3 regions of the Leisingera sp. ANG-S5 genome follow, and region 2 is predicted to be linked to each of the others. Evidence: riboswitches for the same ligand, from Rfam matches in the RefSeq annotation. Region 2 holds a riboswitch; each other region holds the start of a gene.

Region 1 (6,579 bases), on a different contig from region 2:
AATGAATATCATTCAGATCAAGAAGCGGCATAAAAGGCCTCTGCCCAGATCAGGGCGGCAAGGGCGGCGGTAAGTGCCGCGGCAAACAACAGGTCCGCCCTGCGCAGGCGGAAGTCTTCCAGGAGGATGATACGGCCGGAGAAGCCCCGGCATTTCATCGCCGCCAGAATGCGTTCCGACCGTTCAATGGCGCGCACCAGCATCATCCCCACCAGATAGCCGTAGCTGCGGTAGGTGTGCCAGTTGGTGCCGGGGCGGAAGCCGCGCAGCTTCATCGAGGTGCTCAGGCGCTGGTATTCCTCGCGCAGGACATCGATGTAGCGGATAGTGAACATCATCAGATGCACCAGCCGCTCCGGCGTCTTGAGGGCAAAGAGAGCATGTCCCATCGTCACGGGCTCCATGGACCCGGCCAGCGTCATGACCGCCAGGATGACGGCATTTGCGGTCAGGGCAATCTCGGCCGCGCGCCGCAGGCCTTCCCAGCTCGCCTCCAGCCCCCAAACAGAAAGGACTGGGGTGCCCGGAACAGTGAACGGCAGCAGCACCAGCATGAAGATGATGAAACTGTCCATCATCGCCATCCGCTTCAGCGTCTTCCGGGGCGGCAGCCCGGAGAAAGCCAGTAGCCACATCGACAGGCCAAGCGCAGCTGACAGCACCCAAAGGTTGCTAAGGGAGACCACCACAACGGCATAGACCGCGGTCATTACGATGCGCATCCGCGGGTCAAGCGCGGTGACCTTGGCGCGGAAGGCACCGATGCCGCTGAGCGGTTTTTCATCGCCAGTCAGGACATAAGTCATGCTTTGCCACCGATCCTGCGCCGTGCGGCGATGTAGAAGCCCAGACCAAAAAGACCAAAGATGTAGCCGATGCCGCCAAGCACGGATTGGAAATCCGACTTGTTCTTAAACGCGGTAAGCTCCAGGCGCAGCGGGCGCAACTCGTTGCGCATCATGGTGGCAAGCTCAGCGCGGGTCTGATCGGACAAGCCGGCAGCCGTGTAGGCCGGAGTGATTGCTGCGGAGCTGGCCGCTGCAGACGTTGCTTTGCTGGGGCTTTGGCCCAGGATCTGCGCGACGTCCGCCGCATCCATCATCATTTCAGCAACATGGCCCGCGCCCAGATCACCGCGGAAGATATGCGTCACCGGTTCTGCCGGGGTGAACAGGAAGAAGCCGTCAGCGTCGGTCCTGGTTTCACCCAGTTTGCCGCCAGCTTCGTCAAAAACCTCGATCAGCAAGTCCGGAGCCATATCACCATTGGAAAAGCCGACCTCGCCCTCAATGTCCGACCCCGATGGAAACACCGCAGAGATCACATTGTGCGCCAATGCCGGCAGCGGTGCCAGCAGGGTGAGGATCAGAACGCAGGAGCGGATCATGCCAGGCTTCCTTTCGTGTCAGCAAACAGTTCGGGTTTCACCCGCCGGGCCAGGAAAATGGCGGCGCCGGACAACAGCGCCTCGATCAGCATCACCGGGATATGGGAAAAGAACACAAGCTTGGCGGCAAGGATGAACTCGTCACCGGACAGCATCAGCGATACTGCAACTGCGAGGGTCGTGAGGGCAATTGCTGCACCGCCGCCAATGCCGCCCCAGATCGCCCCTTGCAGCGGCGAGCCGCGCGCCACCAGCGGCCGGAACATCAGGCCGACCAGAACAGCAGGCAGGGCAATATTCACCGCATTCACGCCCAGCACGGTCAGCCCGCCGAAGCCAAAGAAGACCGCCTGCAACAGCAGCCCGACAAACAAAGCCGGGAATGCGGCCCAGCCCAGCACCAGCCCGGCAAGCCCGTTCAGGATCAGGTGAACCGAACTGGGCCCGATCGGGACATGGATCAAGGAGGCCACAAAGAAACTGGCCGAAAGAACACCTGCCGCAGGAATTCGCTCCAGCGGCAGGTTGCGCAGACCCATGGCAATACCGCCGACGGCGGCAACCGCGCCGCCGATCACAACCGGGTTCGACAGTGCGCCGTCTACGATATGCATCGGTCTACTTTCACTTCAGCTCTTCTGCGTGGATCCACAGAACAGCATCCTGGCTGAGTTCCTTGCCGTCGTGCTCGGTCGCCGGACCGGACCCGAGTGCCGCAAAGCCCCAGTAGCCTGCTTTCGGAATGCCAAAGGAAAAAACGCCGTTCTGGTCGGCGATGGCAACAATTGCGCCGCCCGGCATCTCACCCACGGTGGGATCAGTGGTTGAGAATTTTTCCAGATCCGGCTCCGACGCCATGAACTCGACTTCGATCTCGGCACCCGGAACCGGCTTGCCGTCCGCCAAAACCTGACCGGAAAAGGTGGAGCCTACGATGACGTTATAGGGCTTGTTCAGCGGCAGGATCTCGGTCGCCAGGCCAGCCGGCTGGTCCCAGTCTGTGGGCAGCGTGTTGCGGTTCAGCACGACCTTGGAGATCTGCTGGATATAGATGTCTTCACTTTCCTCGTAGTAAGGCGAAGGGACCGTCACCACGACATAGTCGCCGGACCGCTTGACCGGGACCGAGGCCTTGTAAGCCGAAGCTTCGTTTTCAGCCCCTTTGAAGGTGGCGGGTTCCAGGCGGTCCGACAGGTCGGTCTTTTCACCTTTGTGGATCATGAAAAACTCTTCCGGCTTGCCCATGTCCATCGCATGGCCGTTGGCCATCGGGTGCCAGAACACCAGGCCCATCGGCACGTCGCCGGGCTTTTCGATCAGCGCTTGTTCAGTGTAGTTCAGCTGGAAATGCGCCGAAGCGGTAACCGGCAGGGAAACGGCCAGAGCAGCGGCCAGGTAGTTCAGTTTCATTTCGTCCTCATTCGACGATACAGGCGCACCTGCAATCAGGAATGAACAACGGGGAGTAGCGGCACGGAAACGCCTGAACGGCACACGCGCCAGACGCGCACCCCGGCGTCCGGTGGAAAAGGGCAGTAACCCCGCAAGCGGAGCCTCAGTCCCCGTGTCCGGCAGGTCTCCTGACTCGCGGGTCCTGGCTCGGCTGGCCTTCCCGGGGATGTTCCCAGTGGCGTATTCAGCGTCACTCACCGCTCACAGTTGCGGGGGCAGTCACGGATTTGGTCCCTTTTGGGTACGCCGCACCGTGTTCCCTATTTCTTCCGCTGCGCATTGAAACACTCGCGGAACCGGTCACCTTGGCTGAATGGCAAACCGGAATTTCTGAGTCAAGAGAATCATGTTCTGTTCACTTGGCCGTCCGGTGCCGATGGTTTTTCTCCTGCAGTGCTGCAGGGATCAATAGGCAGGCATGTTCCTATCAGAGGAACGGGGAAACACCGCTGCCTTTCGAAGTTTTTTGTATGCGTAATCAATCATCGTCACTTGAAAAATTGGAAAGGCAAATTCGGCGATATGGATGCCAGCCCAAGGCCATTTCTACTCAGGTTGCGAATTCTCCCGCTTGACAGAATAAGTTCAGTTTGCCTAAGTCCCGACCATTCTGGTCCGGCTGGGAGACCACCCGGTTAAAAGGGAACACGGTGAGGTGTAGCCAACAGGCGCCGAATCCGTGACTGCCCCCGCAACTGTGAGCGGAGAGCAATGCTGCGGTATGCCACTGCCCCAAGGGGCGGGAAGGCGCAGCAAAGCCTCGACCCGCAAGTCAGGAGACCTGCCAGGATGATCACCCTATCGCGGTGCGGGGCGCGCCGAAGATAACGGACCTTCCGTAGTGGTGGCAGTTTTCACCGTCTGCGGGGGCATTGCCTTCCAAAGACCAAAATTATGAACATGCTGCCAGGTATGGGCAGCCGCTTGGCCTGTGCTTGCTGCGTGGGCCGGGAGGAATGGAATATGCGCAAGGCAAGCCTGTCCCTGGCCGCCGCCCTGGCCGCCGCCCCTGTAATCGCAACCGCTCAGGATGAAGAAGTCACCGATCTGGGGGAGATCATCGTCTCCGGCGGCTTCACGCCGGTCGAGGCCCAAAAATACGGCCGCTCAGTCTCAGTCCTGACCAGCGAAGAAATCGAAGATCGCGGTATCACCACCGTCCGGGACGCGCTGCGTTCGGTCCCCGGCCTGATGGTGAACGGCTCCGGCGACAGTTTTACCCAGGTCCGCATCCGCGGTGCCGAAGCCAATCACACGCTGATCCTGATCGACGGCGTCGAAGCCTCGGGCGGTGACAGCGAGTACATTCTGTCCGGCCTGGACACTGCCAATATCGAGCGGATCGAAGTCCTGCGCGGCCCGCAGTCGGTGTTCTACGGCTCCAACGCCTCCGCCGGTGTGATCAACATCATCACCAAGTCCGGTGGCATCGGCACGGAATACGGCGGCAGCGCGGAAGCGGGGTCCGACGGCTACCGGGCCTCGGCCCGAGTTTCGTCGCGGACCGAGCGCGGCGGTATCGCCTTCAGCTTCGCCCATGACAATGACGACGGCTATGACACCTCGGGCGATGGCGGTGAAGAAGACGGCATCCGCCGCAATACACTGCAATTGAAAGGCGACTACCTGGTCACCGACCGGCTGAAACTTGGCTTCAACTTCCGCACGTCGGATGAACGCTATGACAGCGACCGCACCTCCTTCACCGCAACGGATGCGGCTAGCTATGTCGTGGATGATCCGACGCAATTCAGTGACCGGGATGAGCAACTGGCGCAAGTCTATGCTGAACTGGACACATTGGGCGGCCGCCTGAAACACCGCCTGTCAATCGAACGCACTGACTTTGACCGGTCCTTCAATGGCGGCACCCCGACCGAGACCAAAACGGAAGCAGCAAAGTACCTGCTGAGCTTCGGCCTGGACGGGCAGTTAGCGGATCAAGCAGACCACCTTCTTAACGCGATGCTGGAATGGGAAAAGGACTCCAGCAGTTCCAACCCGGCCTTTGCGCGCGAAACCAATTCGATTGCCCTGGAATACCGCGGCAGCTTTGCCAACGGCCTGGACCTGCAGCTCGGGGTGCGCCACGACAACAACAGCGTATTCGAAGACGCCACCAGCTGGACCGCCAGTGCTTCTTACACTTTTGCAGACAGCGGTGTGCGCCTGCACAGCTCGGCTGGAACCGGTGTTGTGAACCCCTCTTACTTTGAGCTGTTTGCCAACAGCACATTCGGCTCCACCACCTATCTCGGCAATCCGAACTTGCAGCCGGAGGAAAATCGCAGCTTCGATTTCGGGATTGAGGTGCCGTTCCTTCAAGGGCGCGGCCTGGTTGATGTGACCTATTTCGACGAGACGCTGACAGGCGAGATCGAGAGCTACATGGTGAACGCAACCACGTTCTCCTACCGCAACCAAGCCGGTGACAGCGACCGCAAGGGTGTTGAGCTGGCAGCAAGCCTGGAAGCCAGCGAATACCTCGATCTGCGTCTGTGCTACACCTATCTGGACGCCACCAACCCCGATGGCTCGGTCGAGATCCGCCGCCCGGAGCACGAGCTTCTGCTGAGTGCCACACTGGATACTTTCAATGGCCGCGGCTCTGTCACCGCGGACATCCGGCATGTGGCAGGTAATTGGGACAGCCAGTTCTTTGGCTCCTTTGCCACAGCTGAGCTGCCGGATTACACCACCGTTGATGTGGCTGCTGAGTATGAGCTGACGGATAACGTGGTGCTGACCGGGCGTGTCACCAACCTGTTTGACGAGGACTACGCGGACGTCTGGGGCTACGCCAAACGCGGCCGCGCCGCCTATGTCGGCGTGCGGGCCTCGTTCTGATCCATGTGCTGGCTGCCCGGCATAGCCCTGGCCCTTTTGTGGGCCGCCACCGGCGCCTTTGCCGGGCCGTCACGCGTGGTGTCGATGAACCTCTGCACCGACCAGCTGGCGATGCTGCTTGCGGCACCCGGCCAGCTGGCCTCGGTCTCCTACATCGCGCGGGACACACGCGCCTCGGCCATGGCTGACGCAGCCATGGCTTATCCCGTCAATCACGGGCTGGCTGAGGAGATATACCTGCTGCAGCCTGATCTGGTGATTGCCGGCGCCTATTCAACACCTGCCACCACGGATATGCTGCGCCGTCTTGGCGTGCCGGTGGTGGTGTTCCAGCCCGCCAGCTCGCTGCAAGATGTGCGCGCGCGTATCCTGCAGATGGGTCGGGTTCTGGGCCGCGAAGAAACGGCCCGCGCACTGCTGGCAGACTACGACCAGCGGCTGGCAAAGCTGGGGCAAGCCGGACCGGAGGCACCACGCGCCGGGCTTTATGCCGCCAACGGGTTCACTTCCGGCAGTATGACCCTCGCGGGCCGGATCCTGCGCGCGGCGGGGCTGCGCAATATCGCGGATGAGCTGGGCTATGCGCACTCCGGTCATATGCCGCTGGAACTGCTGGCATTGTCGGCGCCCGAATTGCTGATCGGCACGTCGCCCTATCCGCGCGCCTCGCGCAGCGAGGACAATCTGGCGCATCCGGTGGTGCGGCAGCTGGCCGCCCGCAGCGGCGCCGGGCAGATGCGCGATGCGGATTGGGTCTGCGGCACCCCGCATGTGCTGCGCGCGGTGGAAACCCTGGCCGCAGAGCGCCGTCTGTTCATGGAGAAGGAGATCCGGGAATGACCCGTCTGATGCTGACGCTGGCCGCAGCGGTGCTGGCGCTGTTCCTGCTGTCG
Region 2 (6,579 bases):
GCCTTCAGCAGCATCTGCCACATGCGGGTCAGCACCCGCATCGCCAGCGCATCCGCCATTGCCTTGCCGCGGGCGCGCTCATCGGGGCTGACGGTGGGGTCCTCGGCAGCATCAGGCGTGATCTTCACCACTGAGACCCAGTGGGTGATCTCCGCCAGATCGCGCAGCACCGCCAGCGGGTCGGCGCCCTCGGCATACTGACCCGAAAGTTCTGTCAGCGCCGCCGCCGCATCGCCGCGCAGGATCATGTCCATCAGGTCCAGCACCCGGCCGCGGTCTGCAAGACCCAGCATGGCGCGCACCTGATCGGCAGTGGTCTCGCCGGCGCCGTGGGAAATCGCCTGATCCAGCAGCGAAGTCGCATCCCGCGCAGAGCCCTCAGCAGCGCGGGTGATCAGCGCCAGCGCGTCCTCGGCTATTTCGGCGCCTTCGGCAGTTGCGATCTTGCGCAACAGGGCAATCATCACCTCCGGCTCGATCCGGCGCAGGTCGAACCGCTGGCAACGCGACAGCACCGTCACCGGCACCTTGCGGATTTCCGTAGTGGCGAAGATGAACTTCACATGCGCGGGCGGCTCCTCCAGCGTCTTCAACAGCGCGTTAAAGGCGGAGGTCGACAGCATGTGAACTTCGTCGATGATGTAGATCTTGTAGCGGGCCGAAGCGGCGCGGTACTGCACCGAGTCGATGATCTCGCGGATGTCATTGACGCCAGTGCGCGAGGCCGCGTCCATCTCCATCACGTCCACATGGCGGCCTTCCATGATCGCTGTGCAATGCTCGCATTTGCCGCAAGGATCGGTGGTGGGGCCGCCCTGGCCGTCCTCGCCGACGCAGTTCATACCCTTGGCGATGATCCGGGCGGTGGTGGTCTTACCGGTGCCGCGGATGCCGGTCATGATGAAGGCCTGGGCAATCCGGTCGGCGGCAAAGGCGTTTTTCAGCGTCCGCACCATGGCGTCCTGGCCCACCAGATCGGCAAAGGTCTCTGGCCGGTATTTGCGGGCCAGAACCTGGTATTGGGAAGGGGTGGTGCCGCTGGGGGTATCGTTCATGATGTCTCGTGCCGGATTCGATGTGCGGGTGTCCCGCGTTCCGCGCAGGGTATTCAAGCGCAGCCGGTTCGTCCACCGCTGATGGGCTGCTGCCGGGCAGCCAAGAAAAGGTTTTGGATTTGGCGGGTTTGGCGGTTAGAATCCCCTTGCAAGACCCTGGGCGGGAGTGGGAATTGGAACGCAACGCGAGGAGGCGGCATGCGATCTGACGAAGTCTCTGGGACTGCGGCGCAAGAGATGCCTGTGCCTGTGAACATTTCCATATACGAGGTGCCCGTCGCGGGCGGGATGCTGGCGCTGTGCCCCTTGCCTGGCAAGGGCGGCGACTACCCTGGCGACATGGGCCGGATCAATGCCTGGAAACCCGGGCTCGTGATCTCCATGACCACGGCTGAGGAACACGCGGCAGCGGGCAGTCACCGGCTGGGCTGCGACATTCAAAGCATGGCCTGCCGCTGGGTGCATCTGCCTGTGCCGGATTTCGACGTGCCATCCCGGCAGGTGGCAATGAAATGGCCCAAGGCCAGCGCTTCGGCGCGAATGGCGCTGGAGGGCGGCGGCCGGGTGCTGGTGCATTGCAAAGGCGGCTGTGGCCGCTCCGGCATGGCGGTGCTGCGGCTGATGATTGAAAGCGGCGAAGATCCCGCGCAGGCGCTGGCCCGGCTGCGGGCCGTGCGCCCCTGCGCGGTGGAGACGCAGGCTCAGATGGAATGGGCCTACGCCGGTCGTTCCGCGGGGTTCCGGCCGCAATAAGGCGGCAGCTCAGTGCGGCCTGCCGAACCTTGTTTCTGTGCCCTGACTGCTGGCCTAAAGCGCCAGCATCTGCTCTGCCTGATGCGCCTCTGCCGTTTTCGGCAGCGCCTCCATCAGTGCGCAGGGGCGGGCGTCCAGTTTTGAGGCGGCAAAACCGGTGCCGTCGCGGCCGAGGATCGCATCGGCAAACCGGTCCAGCCCCTCGCGCGGGGCCTCTTCTCCGACACCGCAGAACAGCCGGATCCGGTCGTGGCTGGCCACGAACTGCGCCGGGCAGTTGCGCGGGCATCCGTCCAGCGCGCTGGTGCCGGTGATTTCGAAATCTTCCTGGGTCAGCGGCTTGGCCTTGGTCATCGCCTCGGCCAGTTTGGCGATCATCCGCTCTGCCGCCGGGCAGGGTCGCCCCAGGTATTTGCAATCCGTTGCCGCATAGAAATGCGTCTTGTCCGTCCACATCATGTTTGCGCCCTCCGCGCGTAGTGCGGGGGTTCGGGGACAGGAGACCGGATGAGAAAGCGGGAGCCCCGCGGTGCCATCAGACCCTGTCCGGACACCCCGCCCGGGTTCGAGTTTCACATTCGATGGCAGGTCTCCTGACTTGCGGGTCGCAGCTTTCCCGATCCTTCCCGGCCTCTTTGGGGGCCAGTGGCTCTATCGGGGTCGCTCGCCGCTTACAGTTGCGGGGGCAGTCGCGGAATTGGCCTTGCGCTGGGCAGGGCCGCACCGTGTTCCCTTTTCATCCCGGACACAAGATTCTGTGGCGCGGGAACCATCGACACAAGCGGTAGCGGCTTCCGCCTCGAGTCGTCAATCGTTTTTCTGCGGCTGCACATGGGCGGGGAGGGGCCTGTGCATCTGAAGGTGCAGCCCCCGGATCACATCCGAATCGCGCCGCACCCGGGCCAGCTGCCAGCCGCCCTGCAGCAGGATATAGAAATTCTCAGCAGCCGCGCGGGCCTCTGCCTCGGCCAGGCCGAGGCGCTGGGCGTGGGCCGCGGTTTCAGTGATCCAGCCCTCAAACAGTTTGGCGGCGTGCTGGTGGAAGGCCTCGTTCTCCGGCCCCTCGAACAGGGTGGCGGAGACCGGGCAGCCGCTCCATTTGCCCTGTTTGTCAAAGAGTTTCGCCAGTTTGTAACAGACCGTCTTGGCGCCTTCCTGAAACGTCGGGGCAGGAGTGAAAGACGCGTCGATCAGCACCAGCATCTGCTCCGACGCCCAGTCCGCCGCTGCCAGGGCCAGATCGGATTTGCCGTTCGGGAAATGGTGGTAGAGCGAGCCCTTCGGCGCCTCCGCCGCTGCCAGCAATTCGGCCAGGCCGGTGCCGCTGTAGCCCTTGTTGCGGAACAGGCCGGCGGCCGCCCGCAGCAGCCGCTCGCGGGTTGGGACGGGGCCGTCCGGGGCGGCAGAGGGTGTCGTCACGTCAGTCATGACGGCAGGTTGACAGCATTAGACCGATTGGTCCAGAGGTGGAATAGACCAATCGGTCTAGGAGGGTGCCATGCTCGACAGCCATTCAGAACACGCCGCGGATGTCCGGGTGGAGGGCGTGCGCTTTGCCGCTGGTGACGCGGTGCTGGCCGGGCGGCTCTATCACCCTGCGGGACCTGCCAGGGCAGCGGTGGTGCTGAATGGCGCAACCGGGGTGCCGCAGGGCTACTACCGGCATTTCGCGCGCTGGCTGGCGGCAGAGCGGCAGATGGCTTGCCTAACCTACGATTACCGGGACTTCGGGGCCTCGGCGCGCATGCACCCGCGCCGGTCACAGGCCACCATGGGTGATTGGGCGCTGGCGGATCAGCCAGCCGCCCGGACAGAAATGCAGCGGCACTATGCGGGCGTGCCGATGTATGTGATTGGCCATTCTCTGGGGGCGATGCTGATGCCCCTGCAGGAAGGCCTGACGGACGTCGCCCGCATGATCGTGGTTGCGGGCGGCTTGGTGCATCACCACGATCATCCCTGGCCCTACCGCGCGCTGGCGCTGGCCTTCTGGTTCGGCCATGTGCCGGCGCTGGTCCGTGCCTTGGGCTATCTGCCCGGGCGCGCGGTGGGGTTCGGGGCCGACTTGCCGGCTGGTGTCTACTGGCAGTGGCGGCGCTGGTGCACCACGCCGGGCAGCTACCTGCCGGAGACCGGCACCACGCTGCCGCAGCCCCGCTGGGCGGAAACCGGCATCCCGGTGGATCTGTTTGCGATGGCGGATGACGACGTGGTGCCGCCGCTAGCGGTCTGGCGGCTGGGCGATGCCTATGGAGATGTGCCGCAGCGCCGGATTGTGCTGGATCCGCAGCAGGCCGGCGTCCAGAAAATCGGCCATCTGGGCGCCTTTGCCCGCGCCAATGCCGCGCTGTGGCCGCGGCTGCTGCCGCAGGCCTGACCGGGGCTTCCTCAGGCTGTCCGGCTCAGACGCTCTTCAGTCAAGCGGGCATAATCCGCCAACCGCAGTTTGAAGCGGCGATTGAGGTTGCTGCGCGCCAGTTTCAGCGATTGCACCAGCAAGCGCCCTGTCAGGGTGGTGGGCGACAGCTTGAGCCGGACCGACATCCGGGTCCGTTGCGGCGACAGCGCCAGCAGCTCGACTTCCATCCGCCCGTCAACCCCGCTGCCGCTGCCATCCAGCGCCATGCCCGACGGCGGCGTGTAAGAGGCCATCGTCAGCTTGATCGCGCGCGGTTTGCCGCGGAAGCTGAAGGACAGGTCCCAGGCCAGGCCGTTTTCCGGATGGGCAGGGTCACCGGTGCGCTGCAGCTCGATGCCGCGCCGCAGGGCAGACCGCTCCAGCGTGCCGAAGTCGGAGATCGCCGCAAACACCTCTGCAATCGGGGCTTCGATGTCTTCCTTGCTGTGAAATTCCATGTTCGCCTGCCTCGTCTGCGGCTTGGGGTCGGTGCCGTTTCCGGCAAATATGCGCCTTAGTCCAGCGTGTCTGCAAGCCAGTTCTTGATCAAAAACTGCGCAATTGCGCCTTCGCGTGCGGGTTTCAGAACCGGGTGTTCGCCTGCAAAGACGGTCATCATCTCCTGGCGGCTGATCCACATGGCGTCCTCGATCTCTTCCGGGTCTATGGTGATCTCACGGCTCAGCGCCTCGCCTGCGCAGCCGAACATCAGCGACATCGGAAAGGCCCAGGGCTGGCTGGACAGGTAGCTGACCGGGCCGACCCGCACGCCGGTTTCCTCCAGCACTTCGCGGCGCACCGCGGCCTCCAGCGTCTCGCCCGGCTCGACGAAGCCTGCCAGCAGCGAGTACATGCCTTCAGGCCAACCGGGGGAGCGGCCCATCAGGACGCTGTCGCCATGGGTGATCAGCATGATCACCACCGGGTCGGTGCGCGGGAAATGCGGGGCCTTGCAGGACGGGCAGACGCGCTGCCATCCAGCCTGCGCCATGTCACTGGACGCGCCGCAGCAGGCGCAGAACCGGTGGCTGCGGTGCCAGGCGAGGAGCGCCTTGGCGGTGGCGGACAGTTCCGCCTCCAGCGGGGTGAGGCGGGTCATGATCCGGCGCAGCTCTGCAAAGACATGTGTGTCCGGCAGCTCAGGATGCTGCTGCTCGCTGGCGTCGGCAAAGCTGTTGAGCGCATCCTGGTCCAGGTCCTGCGGCTGCCAATCGCTGATGTCGCAGGCAAAGCAATGCGTGCCGCCGGGGGCCTGGCCCAGGTAAATTGCGTCACCCTTGCGGTCCGCCGCCAGCGGATGCGAGGGCAGGGTCCAAGCCAGGCCGCAAGGCAGATCCCCCTCCGCTGCACGCCGCGTGAGCGGCTTGCCGCGCCACATCAGCAGCACCTGCACCTCAGAGCTGTTCCAGGCCGCCTCCAGCGCCGCCGTGTCCGTGCGCAGATGCGCCGCGCGCTCCAGCCCGCCGCCGCCAAAGGTCACCTGTTCCGCGCGTTTCATGGCAATTCTCCTATGGCTGGCGGACGCCTGGCCGCGCTCAACGGGGAAATGCGGCAATGCATGACAGTGTGCCGCAGCCGTTGCCAGCATTTGCCTGCGATCTGTGCTTGCCTGTCGCAGTGCCGCCACACCTGGCATCGTTGACGTAGGGTCATTTTGCAGCAGAACAGGGGCATCCGCGCCGCCGCCTCAGGGCGTCTACGAAAAAGTTAATACGCAGAGAAAAGGATTCTTTGCAAATTCTGAAAACGCTGATTCAAATAGCGCCGAACAAGAATGGCGCCGAATGGTGCGAGAGGAGCGGCGGGCAGGCGGTGTCAGCAGTATTTTGGACATGACAGGCGGGCCGGCGGCCTCCAAGCCCCGCAGTGCCGGGGAATTGCATGTGCTGGCCACCACGGACCTGCACTGCAATCTGCTGAGCCATGATTACTATGCCAACAGGCCGGATCCGGCCATTGGACTGTCGCGGGTCGCAACCCTGATTTCCCAGGCGCGTGCTGAGGCTGCGCAAAGCGGGGCGGCCTGTATCCTGGTCGACAATGGCGACGGTTTGCAGGGGGCGCCGCTGGGAGATGTTCTGCCGCAGGCGTCCGGTCCGCATCCGCTGGTGCGTGCATTCCAGGTTCTGGAATATGATGCCGCCGGCCTAGGCAATCACGATTTCGATTCCGGGCTGGAGGCGCTGGCAAATGTGCTGCAGGACGCGCCCTGTCCGGTCCTGTGCTCCAACCTGTCAGCGGCTGATCCCGGTCGCGCGCTGCCATTTGCAGCCTCGGCAGTGCTGGAGCGGGTGGTGCCTTGCTGTCCGGACCTGCCGCCAGTGCAAATCGGAGTGGTCTCTGTGCTGCCGCCGCAGACGCTGGCCTGGTGCC
Region 3 (6,579 bases), on a different contig from region 2:
AAGCCGTTGCCTTTGCCCGCCGCCCGGGCCGCTTTGCCGATGTGATTGACTGCCGCACCGGTGCCGCGCTGGCCCGGCTGGAGCCGCCCGCTGGGCATCATTTCTACGGCCATGGGGTGTTTTCCCCGGACGGCAGCCGCCTGCTCACCACTGAAAACGACTATGAGAACGCCCGCGGCGTGATCGGCGTCTGGGATGCTGCAGACGGCTACCGCCGCATTGCCGCGTTCTCCTCCGGCGGCATTGGCCCGCATGACATGGCCTTGCGCCGCGATGCGCCCGGACTGGTGGTGGCAAACGGCGGCATCGAAACCCACCCCGACAGCGGCCGCGCCAAGCTGAACCTGCCTGACATGCGCCCCAACCTCAGCTACCTGAGCCTGGACGGCGAAGTGCAGGAACAGATGGAACTGCCGCCAGAGCTGCGTCTCAATTCAATCCGCCATCTGTCAGTGCGGGCGGACGGCACCGTTGGTTTCGCCATGCAATGGCAGGGCGATCTGGGTGAACAAGTCCCCACTGCCGGCCTGCACACCCCCGGCGGCGTGCCGCGACTGCTTGCCGAGGATGACGCGCGGGTGCTGAACATGTGGGGCTACGGCGGCTCCATCGCCTTCTGCGCCGACGGCAGCCGGATCGGCGTCACCTCGCCGCGGGGCGGGGTGCTGCAAGTGATGGACACAGTGAGCGGCGCGCTGCTGGCAGAACACAGAATGGCAGATGTCTGCGGTCTGGCCGCCTCCGCCGAAGGCTTTACGGCCAGCACCGGCACTGGCCAGTTCTATGCGGTTTCGGATAGCGGCCGGGATGAGGTGCACCACGCGGAATTGGCCTGGGACAACCACCTGATCCCGCTGATCTGAAGCAAGGTTTCCCGGTGCTTCACAGGCGCGCCCGCCACGGCGCGCCTTTTCGTTTTCAAACCCTCCGAAAGTAATACGAAAACGAATGGTGACTCTTCGCGCGTGATGCGCTACAGAATCGCAGTGAAAGGAAAGCAAATGGATGCCGCAAGCCGTCAGAACGAAATCATCTCCCTGCTGAACCGTCAGGACCGGGTCGAGGTTGAGGATCTCTCGCAACGCTTTGGCGTGTCCTTGCAGACCGTGCGCGCCGATCTGCGCGACCTGTCGGCGCGCGGCGCGCTGTCCCGCGTGCACGGCGGTGCCGTCCGCGTCAGCTCCGCCGCCAGCCAAGGGTACAAGGACCGGCGCAAGCTGAACGCCGGCAACAAGCTGGCGATGGCCGCCCTGGCGGCAGAGCTGATCCCCGACAACTGCTCGCTTTCGCTCAACATCGGCACCTCCACAGAACAGGTGGCCCGCGCCCTGTCCGGCCACAGCGGCCTGACGGTCATGTCCAACAATATAAACATTATCAACATGATGATGGGTGGTCAGGCCAAAGAGCTGATCCTGGCCGGCGGCACCGTGCGGCAAAGTGACGGTGCCATCGTGGGCCAAGATGCTGTGGACTTTTTCTCCCGCTACAAGGTGGATTTCGCGGTTATTGGCGCCTCAGCTTTGGATGCCGACGGCGCGGTGATGGATCACGATGCCCGCGAGGTATCTGTCGCCCGCGCAATCCTGAAAAACGCACGGCAGAAGGTGCTGGTCTGCGACGGCAGCAAGTTCGCCCGCTCCGCCCCGGTGCGGATCTGCGACCTCTCCGATCTCGACGTGGTGATCACCGACCGCCCGGTTCCCGCAGAATTTGCCGAGGCCGCGCAGGCCGCCGGCACCCGCATCCTGACCGCAGGACAAAACGAAAGCAGCGAAAATGACTGACACGCCTGTAACAGACCTTTTCATCATCGGCGGCGGCATCAACGGCTGCGGCATCGCCCGCGACGCCGCCGGACGCGGCTTGTCGGTGACGCTGGCAGAGATGAACGACCTGGCCTCGGCCACCTCCTCTGCCTCAACCAAGCTGTTCCACGGCGGCTTGCGCTATCTCGAATATTTTGAGTTCCGCCTGGTGCGCGAAGCGCTGATCGAGCGCGAGGTGCTGCTGAATGCGATGCCGCATATCTCCTGGCCGATGCGGTTCGTGCTGCCGTTCCACAAGGACATGCGGTTCGACAGCGAGACGCCGACGTCCAAGCTGCTCACCACTTTCATGCCCTGGATGAAGGGCCGCCGCCCGGCCTGGCTGATCCGGCTGGGGCTGTTCCTCTACGACTCGCTTGGCAAGCGCGGCATCCTGCCCGGCACCGCGAAGCTGGATCTGGAGGCCGACCCGGCGGGCAGACCGCTCAGGGACAAGTTCAAGACCGCCTTTGAATATTCCGACTGCTGGATCGAGGACGCCCGCCTGGTCGTCCTGAACGCCCGCGACGCCCAGGCCCGCGGCGCCGAGATCCTGACCCGGACCAAGGTGCTGGCCGCTGAACGCCATGCGGACCACTGGGTGATCACCCTGCAGGATCAGGCCAGCGGCGAAACCCATCAGCGCCGCGCGAAAATGCTGATTAACGCGGGCGGGCCCTGGGTCGCCGATGTGCTGCATCAGAAGCTGGGCCAGAACAGCCGCGAGAACATCCGCCTGGTGCGCGGCAGCCATATCGTGGTGCCGAAACTGTTTGACCACGGGCGCTGCTACTTCTTCCAGGGAACCGACGGGCGGATCATCTTTGCCATTCCCTATGAGGAAGACTTCACCCTCATCGGCACAACGGACAGCGACCACTCCGATCCGGACACCGCGCCGGAATGCACCGCAAAGGAGCAGGACTACCTGATTGATTTTGCATCAGGATATTTCAATCAGCCGCTCAAGCGCGAGGATATTGTCTGGACCTATTCCGGCGTGCGCCCGCTTTATGACGACGGCGCCAGCTCTGCCACCGCGGCGACCCGCGAATATGTGCTGACACTGGATCAGGCACAGGCGCCCCTCTTGAATGTCTTCGGCGGCAAAATCACCACCTACCGCAAACTGGCCGAAGCGGCGCTGGCGAAAATCGGCGAGGTTTTCCCGCAGCTGCCCGCGGACTGGACCGCAGGCGTGGCCCTGCCCGGCGGCGATTTTGCGGTGGCGGATGTGGAAAAGCTGCGCGGCAAACTCGCGGCGGACTATCCGTTCCTTTCGCCCTATTGGACCCGCCGCCTGATCCGCGCCTATGGCACCGAGGCCTGGGCGGTTCTGGGCGAGGCCAAATCCGCGGCTGATATGGGGCAGGACTTCGGGGCGACGATCACCGCGCGGGAACTGGACTGGGCAATTGCCCGCGAATGGGTACGGACCGGAGACGACTACCTTTGGCGGCGCACCAAGCTGGGACTGCGGCTGGATGAAGCCCAGCGCGCCGCGGTGGATGCCTATATTCAAGGCAAGGCACAAACGCTCGCAGCATAACGCGAAGGGCAGCGCCCGTCCCGTCCCACTGGGGCGGGACGGGCGCTGCCCGGCCTTCGGCCAGGCGAAAGACCTTTGTGAGCTTCTTAAAACTCCACGCCCTTTTGCGCTTTCACGCCGGCGCGGAACGGGTGTTTGATCTGGCCCATCTCGGTCACCAGATCGGCGATCTCGATCAGCTCCTCCTTGGCGTTCCTGCCGGTCAGCACCACATGGGTCATCGGCGGCTTCTGCTCCACCAGGAACTCCAGCACCTCCTCCAGATCCAGATACTCATAACGCAGCGCGATGTTGATCTCGTCCAGCAGCACCATGGTATTGCGCTCGTCCAGGATCATCTCCTTGGCCTTCTCCCAGCCCTTCTGGGCGGCGGCGATGTCGCGCGCCTTGTCCTGGGTTTCCCAAGTGAACCCCTCGCCCATCGCATAGAACTGGCACAGATCGCTGAAGTTCTCCTCGATCAGGGTGCGCTCGCCGGTCTGCCAGGCGCCCTTGATGAACTGCACCACCGCAGATGGCATCCCATGGGCGATACAGCGCATGATCATGCCGAAGCCGGACGAGGACTTGCCCTTGCCCGGACCGGTGTGAACGATGATCAGGCCCTTCTCGCCCTCCTTGGTCTTCATCATCCGGTCGCGCGCGGCCTTCTTCTTGGCCATCTTTGAGGCGTGACGGGCGGCTTCTTCTTCTGAAATGCCGGTTTCGGACTTTTCGCTCATGGGGGCTCTCCAGCTGTTTGACCCCATGTCTTGACAAAGAAGCCCGCCATAGCGCAAGGGGGTTCAGCTGGTTCCTGTGAAAACAGGCGAAGAGGGAATGTGAAGGCCTTGCCAAGGCTCAAGCACAGCCGCCCCCGCGACCGTGACCGGATGAGGCCGCCATGCCACTGGGAATACGTCCCGGGAAGGCAGGATGGCCGGCAAGGCCTGAGCGCCTTGGCATCCGCAAGCCGGGAGACCTGCCAGCTAGAGAGAGATCAACGGGCAGACGGGGTGTTCTGCGACCGGGTGAGGGACTGGCACGACACAGTTCCTTTCTGGCCATCCCGCACGCCCTGCCGCGACAGGAGACGCGCTGATGGCTGACGATATGGCAGGCAAGACTGCCAGCACCCAGGGACCGGTCACGCTGACCGTTTGCCTCACCTGCCGCCGCGAGGGCGCCGACCCGGAGGCCGCCCGCCCCGGCGCCATCCTGCACGCAGCCCTGGAAGAAGCCGGAATGCCCGAAGGCGTTCGCCTGCGCGGCGTCGAATGCCTGTCCTCCTGCAAGCGCGGCTGCGCCGTGGCCTTGGTCGGCGGCGAAGAACGCTGGACCTATGTCTACGGCGACCTCGACCCGGACCAGCACGTCCCCGAAATTCTGGAAGGCGCCGCAGCCTATGCCGCCACCGCCGACGGTGTTGTGCCGTGGCGCGAGCGCCCGCAGACCTTCCGCAAGCAATCCGTTGCCCGCATCCCGCCGGCCAAGTTCTTCTCCGAGGAGTAAACATGAGCGACCTCAACAAGATCCCCGTCACCGTCATCACCGGCTTCCTCGGTGCGGGCAAGACCACCCTGATCCGCCACCTGATGCAGAACCCGCAGGGCAAGCGCCTGGCGGTTGTGGTCAATGAATTCGGCACCGCCGGTGTGGACGGCGACATCCTGAAATCCTGCGCCGATGAAAATTGCCCGGCGGAGAACATCATGGAGCTGGCCAACGGCTGCATCTGCTGCACCGTGGCGGATGACTTCATCCCCACCATCGAACAACTGATGGACCTGCCGGAAAAGCCCGATCACATCGTGATCGAGACCTCCGGTCTGGCGCTGCCCAAGCCGCTGCTCAAGGCCTTCGACTGGCCCGCCATCCGCTCCCGTATCACCGTGGACGGCGTGATTGCGCTGGCCGATGCCGAGGCCGTCGCCAAGGGCCAGTTCGCCCCCGATCTGGACGCGGTTGCCGCCCAGCGCGAAGCAGATGAGAGCCTGGACCACGAAACCCCGCTGTCGGAAGTCTTCGAAGACCAGGTCTCCTGCGCCGACATCGTGCTGCTGTCCAAGGCCGACCTGGCCGGCGACGCAGGCGTCGAGAAGGCCCGCGCGGTGATCGAGGCAGAAGCGCCGCGCAAGCTGCCGATCCTGCCGATGAGCGAAGGCGTCATCGACCCGCGCATCATCCTGGGCCTGAACGCCGCTGCCGAAGACGATCTGGAGGCCCGCCCCAGCCACCACGACGGCCACCACGACCACGAGCATGACGATTTTGAAAGCATCGTTGTCGAAATGGGCGAAGTCTCCGACCCGGAAGCGCTGCAGAATGCTATCGTGAAACTCGCCCGCGAGCGCAATATCCTGCGCGTCAAAGGCTATGTCGCGGTGGAGGGAAAACCGATGCGGATGCTGGTTCAGGCCGTGGGCGAGCGCCTGCGCGCCCAGTATGATCAGCCCTGGGGTGCGCAGCCGCGCAAGACCGCCCTGGTGGTCATCGCCGAGCATGACGACATCGACGAACAGGCCATCCGCGCCGAGCTGGGGGCCTGAAGCTGATGCCCCAAGGCGAAACTTCAAACGTTTCGCCCGGCGGTAACGCCGGGCAGCGCCCGACCTCCCACACGGGAGGGCGCTTCGCTTCCTCCCGAGGCCGGGCACTGCCCTCTGCTCTTCTTTCCGAAAGGGCCTGACCCATGCACGTCGTCTTCCGCGAAAGCCACGGCCTTGACGAGACCGACACCCCGCAAGACCTCGGGCAGACGCCCGCGGACCTTGTGGTGCTGTCCTTCTCCGACAGCGACCTCGGCGCCTTTGCGGCGGGCTGGCACCGCGCGGACGGCAAACTGCCCAGCTTGCGCCTCGCCAACCTGGTGGCGCTCAAGCACCCGTTGTCGGTCGACGTCTACGCGGAACAGACGCTGGAAGGCGCCAAGGGCGTCCTCGTCCGCCTGATTGGCGGCGAAAGCTACTGGTCCTACGGTCTCGCCACCCTGCAGGACCTTGCCCGGCGCAAGGGCTTCGCGCTGGCAATCCTGCCAGCAGACGGCCGCGAGGATGCGCGGCTGGATGAGCTGTCCACCCTGCCAGTCTCCACCCTGCGCCGCCTGCAATCCCTGTGCGACGCCGGCGGCGCCGTCGCTGCTCAGGCGGCGCTTGCACAGCTTTCGCTGGCGGCCGGTCTCTACGCAGGCCCGGTTCTGGGCCTCAAGACCACACCCGAACACGGCTTCTACGACCCAGCTAA

The links. Region 2 has a riboswitch for cobalamin ahead of RA25_RS04270 (hypothetical protein). Riboswitches for the same ligand answer to the same signal wherever they lie in the genome.
Region 1: linked by a shared signal. The riboswitch ahead of RA25_RS12135 (DUF4198 domain-containing protein) and the one ahead of RA25_RS04270 (hypothetical protein) in region 2 are both predicted to bind cobalamin.
Region 3: linked by a shared signal. The riboswitch ahead of RA25_RS14065 (DUF1636 family protein) and the one ahead of RA25_RS04270 (hypothetical protein) in region 2 are both predicted to bind cobalamin.

What each region holds. Positions count from the first base shown of each region.
Region 1 covers NZ_JWLH01000007.1:29,230-35,808, reverse strand. The annotation lists gene RA25_RS12155 (energy-coupling factor ABC transporter ATP-binding protein) at 1-31, opposite strand, end outside; gene cbiQ (cobalt ECF transporter T component CbiQ) at 18-806, opposite strand; gene RA25_RS12145 (hypothetical protein) at 803-1,387, opposite strand; gene cbiM (cobalt transporter CbiM) at 1,384-2,001, opposite strand; gene RA25_RS12135 (DUF4198 domain-containing protein) at 2,012-2,797, opposite strand; cobalamin riboswitch at 2,941-3,155, opposite strand; cobalamin riboswitch at 3,434-3,642, shown strand; gene RA25_RS12130 (TonB-dependent receptor plug domain-containing protein) at 3,803-5,686, shown strand; gene RA25_RS12125 (ABC transporter substrate-binding protein) at 5,690-6,526, shown strand; gene RA25_RS12120 (FecCD family ABC transporter permease) at 6,523-6,579, shown strand, end outside.
Region 2 covers NZ_JWLH01000002.1:141,440-148,018, forward strand. The annotation lists gene RA25_RS04260 (DNA polymerase III subunit gamma/tau) at 1-1,112, opposite strand, end outside; gene RA25_RS04265 (protein-tyrosine phosphatase family protein) at 1,293-1,808, shown strand; gene RA25_RS04270 (hypothetical protein) at 1,863-2,267, opposite strand; cobalamin riboswitch at 2,375-2,597, opposite strand; gene RA25_RS04275 (TetR/AcrR family transcriptional regulator) at 2,616-3,236, opposite strand; gene RA25_RS04280 (alpha/beta hydrolase family protein) at 3,307-4,185, shown strand; gene RA25_RS04285 (SRPBCC family protein) at 4,197-4,664, opposite strand; gene nudC (NAD(+) diphosphatase) at 4,721-5,704, opposite strand; gene RA25_RS04295 (5'-nucleotidase C-terminal domain-containing protein) at 6,039-6,579, shown strand, end outside.
Region 3 covers NZ_JWLH01000009.1:46,008-52,586, reverse strand. The annotation lists gene RA25_RS14085 (DUF1513 domain-containing protein) at 1-863, shown strand, start outside; gene RA25_RS14080 (DeoR/GlpR family DNA-binding transcription regulator) at 1,002-1,787, shown strand; gene glpD (glycerol-3-phosphate dehydrogenase) at 1,780-3,357, shown strand; gene cobO (cob(I)yrinic acid a,c-diamide adenosyltransferase) at 3,444-4,079, opposite strand; cobalamin riboswitch at 4,131-4,340, shown strand; gene RA25_RS14065 (DUF1636 family protein) at 4,438-4,848, shown strand; gene cobW (cobalamin biosynthesis protein CobW) at 4,851-5,885, shown strand; gene cobN (cobaltochelatase subunit CobN) at 6,029-6,579, shown strand, end outside.